2 regions of the Glaciibacter psychrotolerans genome follow, and region 1 is predicted to be linked to the other one. Evidence: predicted binding sites of a transcription regulator. Region 1 holds the regulator's gene; the other holds the start of a gene.

Evidence for each region. Region 1 encodes LexA, which represses DNA repair genes until DNA is damaged. Its sites were predicted from a motif close to TCGAACANNTGTTCGA; they were not measured.
Region 2: a site for LexA is predicted at 1,905-1,920, ahead of HNR05_RS07195 (HNH endonuclease signature motif containing protein). Genes of this name have one in related genera too.

What each region holds. Positions count from the first base shown of each region.
Region 1 is NZ_JACCFM010000001.1:227,201-231,397, reverse strand. Features, by position in the region: gene hisB (imidazoleglycerol-phosphate dehydratase HisB) at 1-184, opposite strand, end outside; gene HNR05_RS01085 (histidinol-phosphate transaminase) at 194-1,291, opposite strand; gene HNR05_RS01080 (LysM peptidoglycan-binding domain-containing protein) at 1,410-1,751, opposite strand; gene lexA (transcriptional repressor LexA) at 2,057-2,767, shown strand; gene metE (5-methyltetrahydropteroyltriglutamate--homocysteine S-methyltransferase) at 2,858-4,197, opposite strand, start outside.
Region 2 is NZ_JACCFM010000001.1:1,531,563-1,535,759, forward strand. Features, by position in the region: gene HNR05_RS07195 (HNH endonuclease signature motif containing protein) at 27-1,841, opposite strand; gene HNR05_RS07200 (hypothetical protein) at 2,101-2,307, opposite strand; gene HNR05_RS07205 (DUF2510 domain-containing protein) at 2,496-3,065, opposite strand; gene HNR05_RS07210 (TetR family transcriptional regulator) at 3,123-3,872, opposite strand; gene HNR05_RS07215 (acetyl-CoA acetyltransferase) at 3,941-4,197, shown strand, end outside.

The DNA of each region.
Region 1 (4,197 bases):
CGGTGAGGTCGGTCAGCGAGTGCTTCGCGAACGCCGTGAGCAGGTGGTCGTAGAACGGAACCGTCGTCTGAATGTCACTGACACCGGTGCCATCGAGGTTGATGCGCAGCTCGATGCTCGACTCGCTCGTCGCGCGGCTGATCTGCGCGATACGGGGGGCTGGTTCCTGTGCGGAAGAAGTCATAGCGCTAGCCTATTCCGCTCGGCTGACGGTCGGAGCACCGAGCCGCGAGATGGCGGCCAGAAAGGCTGTCGTCTCGGCTTCGGTTCCAGCACTCACGCGCAGGTGATTCGGTATTCCGATATCGCGAATCAGGACTCCCTCCGCGAGGAGCGCCGTGAACGTCGCACCTGGATCTTCGACGCCGCCGAACAGCACGAAGTTGCTGCCGGTCCGGTACGGCCGGTACCCCAGGTCACGCAATTCCGTCACGATACGGTCGCGCTGAACCCGGATGTCGTCGACCATCGCCAGCATCTCGGCCGTGTGATCAAGGGCGGCCGTTGCTGCGGCCTGGGTGAGCGCGGAGAGGTGGTAGGGCAACCGCACCAAACGAAGGGCATCGGTCACCGCAGGATCGGCGGCCAGATAGCCCACCCGCGCGCCCGCAAAGGCGAAGGCTTTACTCATGGTGCGGGAGACCACAAGCCGTTCGCGCCCGGGGAGCAGACTGAGCGCCGTTGGCGCCTCCGCCCCGCCGAATTCCGCGTAGGCCTCGTCGACGACGACAATTCCGTCGGTCGCGTCGTAGACCGCCGCGATCGTCTCGAGCGCGAGCGGTGTGCCGGTGGGGTTGTTGGGCGAGCAGAGAAAGACAAGGTCGGGCTGCGTCTTCGCCACCCAGGCGGCCGCGGTGTCGGCCGACAACTCGTAGTCGGCGTCGCGTTCGCCGGCCACCCACCGGGTGTCTGTTCCCGACGCCAAAATGGAGTACATCGAATAGGTCGGGTCGAAACCGAGAAGGGTGCGGCCCGGGCCACCGAACGCCTGCAGAACCTGCTGCAAGACCTCATTGGAGCCGTTCGCTGCCCAGATGTTCTCGGCTGTCAGTCCGTGACCGAGATAATTTGCCAAGCTCTCGCGCAGTTCGGTGAACTCGCGGTCGGGATACCGATTGACCGTGAGTACCGCTCGTGCCAACGATGCGACGATGTGGTGCGCCACAGCCTCGGGAATGGGGTGAGTGTTCTCGTTCACGTTGAGGGCCACCGGAACGTGAAGCTGCGGTGCGCCATAGGGAACGAGTCCACGCAGATTGTCGCGCAGGGGAAGGTCATTGAGGCTGGTCACCCGTGCAATGGTACCGGGCAGTTCTGAGTTGCAAACGAGTACGACTCATTGGTGCTGGCACGTCCGGCTACCTCCCGCACCCTTCCGCCGGCCGCGTTCGCGTGCCCGGCGGGATGTACTAGTCGGACGCGGGAAGCGCGAGGCGCTGCCCCGGGACCACGTCGGCCGAGTCGAGCTGGTTCAGGGCAACGATCTCGGCGATCACGTCGCGCGGATCGTCGTGCGGTGCCAGACGCTCGGCCAGCTGCCACAGCGACTGGCCTGCCGTGATTGTGACGTAGGAGAACGTGTGAGTTTTCGTGCCGGCCCCCGAGGCGAGCGCCGCGCCGCCGTTCAGCGCTGCGGCAAGAACCACGGCGACCAGCGGCGCCGCCGCGAGTGTGCTGAAGACGAGGCGACCGCGCCGGGTCAGACGCAGCCGGGTGGTGCCAATGGATCCGTGCGGAGCAGTGGTGCTCATGGTGAACCTCCTGGTAAGTACGCATCCGACTCTCGGCCGGGAGAGCCGGATGCGAATCTTTGTTCCGAATATATATTCGATTCTTCGAACAATCAACCTTGTTTACGGATATTTTCGAAAAATCGGCCGCAACACACTCGAATAAGTGTTTGTTTTCGGGGCGGACGGGGTTACAGTTTTGTTGACGGCTCGAACACAACCAGATACCACCGACATTCCCGAGAAACAGCCCCGGCTGAGACTCTCGAATTCGACAGGGCGACAGCCGGTCCAACGGCAGATTCATCGGCGCGAGGAGCATTGAGATGGCGAAAGAAAGCAGCAATACGCGCGACAAGGGCGGCACCCGACGTCGCAAGAGCTTGAGCGAGAAACAGCTCGCGATTCTCGACGTGATCCAGCGATCCGTGAGCCGCCAGGGCTATCCGCCAAGCATGCGCGAGATTGGCGACGCGGTTGGCCTTGCATCCCTGTCGAGCGTCACCCACCAGCTCAACCAGCTTGAACTCAGCGGCTACCTGCGGCGGGACCCCAACCGCCCCCGGGCTCTCGAGATCCTCATTGAACTGCCCCAATCGGGCGACGACACATCGGGTGCGCCCGGCGACTCGGACATCCTGGGTGGATCGATCCAGATCGGAGATGCCGCGATGGTTCCGCTCGTTGGCCGCATTGCCGCCGGCGTCCCCATCACGGCAGACCAGCAGATCGACGAGATTTTCCCCCTCCCCCGCCAGCTGGTGGGCAAGGGCGACCTGTTCATGCTCAAGGTCGTCGGTGAATCAATGATCGATGCCGCAATCTGCGATGGCGACTGGGTTGTCGTGCGTCAGCAGAAGACGGCCGAGAATGGCGAGATCGTCGCTGCAATGCTCGACAACGAGGCCACTGTCAAGGTGTTCCGTCAGCGCGATGGCCACACCTGGTTGCTCCCCCGCAACACGAACTTCGAGCCCATCATGGGCGACCACGCAGAGATTCTCGGCAAGATCGTCGCGGTACTGCGCTCGGTCTAGCTCGCCTCGACTGCCGCGCCTTTTTCCGCGAGTCTGCAGGGGTTGGTTGCCCCACTGACCGAGGCACCAACTCCCGCAGACTCGCGGTGCTTAACCGGCGACTCGCGCGCGCACCTGCCGTGTCGCCGCAAGCACATTGGTGAGCGATTCGACGGTTTCGGCGTAGCCGCGCGTCTTCAGCCCGCAGTCCGGATTCACCCAGAGCTGACGCTCGGGAAGCGCTGTGAGGGCTCGTTCGAGCAGATCGACCACCTCGGCCACGCTGGGAATACGCGGAGAATGGATGTCGTAGACGCCCGGACCGATCCCGTGATCGAAGCCGCTCGTGCCGAGATCGGCCACGACCGCCATCCGTGAGCGTGCCGCCTCGATGCTGGTCACATCGGCGTCCAGGTTGCGGATGGCATCGATGACGACACCGAACTCCGAATAGCACAGATGGGTGTGGATCTGGGTGGCGGCCGAGACGCCCGCCGTCGCCAGACGGAACGCTCCCACTGACCAGTCGAGGTAGGCGGCCTGATTCGCCCGCTTGAGCGGAAGAAGTTCCCGGAGCGCCGGTTCGTCGACCTGGACAATCTGAATTCCTGCGGCCTCTAGGTCGGCGATCTCATCGCGCAACGCCAGCGCGACCTGCCGCGCCGTGTCGCCGAGTGGCTGGTCTTCTCGCACGAACGACCACGCCAGAATCGTCACCGGTCCGGTCAGCATGCCCTTGACTGGCTTAGCCGTGAGGCTCTGAGCGTAGCTCGCCCAATCGACGCTGATCGGAGCCGACCTCGACACGTCACCCCACAGAATCGAGGGGCGAGTACACCGAGATCCGTACGACTGCACCCAGCCGTTGGCCGTGGTCGCAAAGCCCTCGAGGTTTTCAGCGAAATACTGCACCATGTCGTTGCGTTCCGGCTCTCCGTGCACAAGCACGTCGAGCCCGATCTGTTCCTGTAGGGCGATCACCCGTGCGATCTCGGCACGCATCAGACCGCGATAGTCCTCGGCTGAGAGCGTTCCACGCAGGTGCTGGGCGCGCGCTCGACGGATGTCGGTGGTCTGCGGGAACGAACCGATTGTGGTGGTCGGCAGTGCAGGAAGTCCGAGTGCAGCATCCTGTGCCTCAACACGGTGCTCGTAAGACCCGCGTGTGAAGTCGGTTCCGGTCAGCGCCGCCGCGCGCGCACGCACGCTGCTGTCGCGCACACCCGGTGCATCCTGGCGAGACTGTAGCGCTGCAGCGGCGGCGGCCAGGTCCGGTGAAATTGCAGCCTTGCCGTCAGCCAGACCCCGCACAAGAGTCGTCACCTGAGCAACCTTCTGGTCGGCAAAGGCCAACCAACTGAGGAGGCCGTCTCCCAACGCCGGTTCGTCGTCGATGGAGTGGGGAAGGTGCAGCAGGGAGGTCGAGGTCGACACCGCGAGATGCGCAACCT
Region 2 (4,197 bases), 1.3 Mb from region 1:
TCAGTGGGTTCGTGAGTGCGTTCGGTTCACGGACGTGTGGTGTGTTGCAGCAGGTTGACGCTGCGGAGCTGGATCGGGGTCTGGTTCGGGTCGATGTCGCCTGGTGGGACAAGCCAGTAGGTGTCGCCGTGTCGGTCGATGTGCCAGCCGTTGTTGTGCAGCAGCATGTGGTGGAAGTAGCAGAGCAGAATGCCAACGGCGAGGTCGGTGTTGCCGTGTTCATCGACCCAGTGCTCGATGTGGTGCGCTTCGGTCCAGGAGGCTGGTTTGTCACAGTCCACCCAGCCGCACCCATCGTCGCGGGCAGCCAACGCGGCGCGTTGTGCCGTGGTGAAGAAGCGTTGTTCGCGTCCGAGGTTGACCGGCTGACCCGTGGGACCGAACTGCACGGCGATGTAGCCGGAGCAGAGGTGCCGTTCAACCGTCGCAAGCGAAACCGGGACACCGTCGATATGACCGAACCCGCCCGCTGCGCCTGATGTGCTGGGTGCCGAACGTGGCAGGGGCGCGGCTGGTCGGGGCGCGGGCGCGTGTGCTGATACTGAGCCTGGTGCTGGTGCTGGTGCTGGTGCTGGTGCTGGTGCTGGTGCTGGTGCTGGTGCTGGTGCTGGTGCTGGTGCTGGTGCTGGTGGCGACAGGGCCGAGCTCGACAGGGTTTCGCCGCTGCGCGGATGCTGATCGCGGTCATCGCTGGCGGTGCCGCGCGTGGCGGGCTCGGGGTGCTCGGGCGGGTTGGCCGCGGGAAGCGCTGCGGCGTTCACGTGCACGGTGACGGTGGGGCGGCGGCCGAGAAGGACGACGTGGGGGTCAGCCTCGGTGCCGAGGTGCAGCAGGGTGAGGATGCCGTCGGCGGCGATCTGGTCGGTTGTTCGGGGGTCGTCGCGCAGGGCCTGAGCTTTCGCGTGGGCTGTGGGGTCGACAAAGCGCGGTCCGCCGCGGCGAGGGCCGGTGATTCCCTCGACGATCAGCTCGATCTGCCGGCCCTGTTCGGGCGCGAACAGGCCGCTGGTCCGGTACATGCCGTTGGGCTGCTTCCAGAGGCGGAAGAAGCGTTCACCGTGCTGGGTCTTCTCGCGGCGGCTGATGCCCTCGATGTCGAGTTGATCCCGCAGCACCCGGGCCCGCTTCCAGAGCGTGTCGGCGCTCAGGGTGCGCGCCTCACCGATCAAAAGCACGGCTGCCGCGTGAAGCTTCTCGGCCGACACGCCGGGGCCGGTCTCGCCCAGGCCCTTGCGGATGGCGGCTGTGGCATCGGCCGACAGTGTTCCCGCGTTCAACGCCGCCGAGACCTCGGCCAGCCACGACAACGCACTCGGCGCACCCGGCGGCGGGCCGGCCTCCGCGTCGACAGCGCCGGGATCGTCGGCGTGTGAAGCGTCACCCGATTCGGCGGCGGCATCCTCCGCATCCGTAGCAGCAGCGGCAATAGCAGCAGCGGCAGCGGCAGCAGCGGCAGCAGCGGCAGTAGCAGCAGCGGCAGCAGCGTCAGCGGCCACAGCAGCCTCGGCGGCATCCGCGGTGTCGGCGAGCATCACGCCCAGGCTGACCAGTTTCACAGCGTCGGCGTGGGTCGTTCCGGCGGTGCGTTCGATCATCGACTCCGGGCTGCCAAAGCCGTGCCGCCGGGCCAGGCCCCGCTGACCGAACTCGGGCTTCGATCGAAGCGCGATCTCGCCGGCCGCCCACACCGCGTAACTGTCGACCTGTCGCCGTAGCGTCGCAATCAGACCCTGCGCCCCGAGCAACTCGGCGTCGGAGAGCCCGTGGAACGCGGCCACACCATCACCGAGCCGGGCGACCGCTGCGGCGGATTCCCTGAGTCGATCGGTGAGTTTTTCCATACCCCCACTCTAAAACTTTGCGCAGATGAATACGAGCAAATCTCAGGATCTGTGCATAAGTCATCGAACATTTATCTGGGGAGGAGCGCCGCCCGGTCGAGCCCTCGCCCCGCCTGTCGGTTGACGACGATAACGCGTCCCATGAGGTACACGGCAGTCAGCAGAACTGCCCCGACCCAGCGGAACGGGCGCACGAAACCGAGACTGCGCAGTCGACGGTAGTCGAAAACAGCAGGCACGATAGGCACCGCCCGATCAGCTAACCACAGAGCATCGTGACGCGATAGCTCTCACTCGGCATGACCGTTCCGCACGCGTTCCCCACCGAGTCTCCGCTGGCATCGAACGCAACAAGCACGGGAACGAGAAGTAGAGGCAGGAGGGTGATCACCCCGATCAGTGGGCCAGAGATCGGAGTCGCTGCCGTGAGTGCCGGGCGGCCCGATGCCGGGTCAACGATGTCCACGGCATCCTTCACGTGTTCGGTCCGCTCGGAACCGTCCCCCTAACGCTGGCGGGTCGTCCCGGCGTGCTCGACGTACCATCCTGGCGCTGCAGCCATCGACTCCCCTGTTCACGCGCCCACCATCGAGCGCCTTCCCCCACGATGGGCGGCCTCACTCGGCCGTGATACCCGTTAGACCCTGATACCCGCTAGTACGTCGGCATCATTTCGACCACAGCGATCATTGCACCGACAATCTTCGTCGAAATGACCACGATGTCCACAACGAAGACGGCGATCATCACCCAAATCGGCGTCAGTCCACGCCCCGCCTGCTTCTTCACGACCACCGAACGGCCGATGATGTAGACGGCACTGGACAGAAACGTCCACGCCCAGTGGAACGGTCGCACATACCCGAGAGCGCGCAGGCGCCGAGAGTCGAAAACGGCACACACCACGGTCGCCGCGTACAACAGCCAGCTGATCGCCTGAAGGGCGATGTAGCCCCCATCGAAAATCAACTCTCCCGACATCGACGCCATCAGGTAGGCCTCGATGTCCCAGGCCAGAATCGCCGGCACAGTGATGAGCGGAAGAAGCACGATCAGCCAGATCAAGGGTCCATACACGGGAGTCGTTCCATCGACGGCCGGTCGGGCCACGGCAAAAACGTTCGGTGTCGAATCCTGAACATGCTCGGTCCACCCGGTGCCGTCCCACCACCGTTGGCGAGTCGATCCCTCGGCTTCGGCGTACCAGCCCGGTGCTGCAGTCATTGTTTCCCCCTCGGAGCGACAGTCGGCGTCGCGCACGTCACGATCACTTTACCTGCCTCACCGGGAGAAGGAATCATCTCCGCACACCGCGCAGAACCGGTCGTGGTTGAACGGCTGCCATCGGGCCGAAGGCGCGGGAACGCCGGTGAGCAGCGATAGATCAGCACTCACGCGTTCGACAGTGGAGACCGACAAGCTGTCGGCAAACGCTGGAATCTGAATCACCGAGCCCATGAGGTAGCGCAGCGCGCTCTCGCTCGCGCCTGAAGCGAGCGTACGGATCTCCTGCGGGCGGATCTCCTGCGGGCGGATCTCCTGCAGCGCATCGGCGAGGAGCGTCTCAATCGCCTCAATGGAGTGGCGCAGGCCCTTTTTCTCGGCACGTGTGATCTTCTCGGCACGCGTGATCTTCTCGGCACTGTCCACGCCGGCTTGGCAGTATTCCAGCCACAGTCGGAGCATGCTCATGTGTGTGACGAACGGGCCGAGCCATTCGAACACCACAGTCCAGAATGCGTCGACCGGGTCGTCCGCCTGGGCCGCGGCCCGTCGAATATTCGCGACGTAGCTCTCGGTGAGGCGGCCGTAGGCGCTCTCGACAATCTCGTCGATGCTGTCGAAGTAATAGTGCACGACACTTTTGCTGAATGGCGTCTGATCCACCAGCGCACGCACGGTGCATCCGCTCAGGCCGACTTCCTTCAGCGTCTTCACCGCCGCCACGATGAGCGCCTCTTTTCGATCATCGCGCGAACTCGTGCGTGCGGTCGAATGGTCGGGGTGCGTGGGTTGACGGGATGCGGGCACACCTATACCGTAGGCCACATGTCCAGGACAGTCGACCCGGACAGCTGTCCTGAACGGAGTCGATAACGATGAACCGCACCAACGGCGTGTATCTGCTCGGAGGTTCTCAGACGGACTTCGCGCGCAATATCAGCACCGAGGGCACTGCTGATCCCCTCTTCGCGCTGCTGCGCGAGGCTGCACTCGGCGCGATCGAGGATGCCGCAATCGACGCCCGCGACGTGCAGCGCGGGCACGTGGGCAACCACGCGAGCGAGCTCTTCACCGGTCAGTCTCACCTCGGGGCCATGCTTCCCGCGGTGACGGATGCCTGGCGCGAACTCCC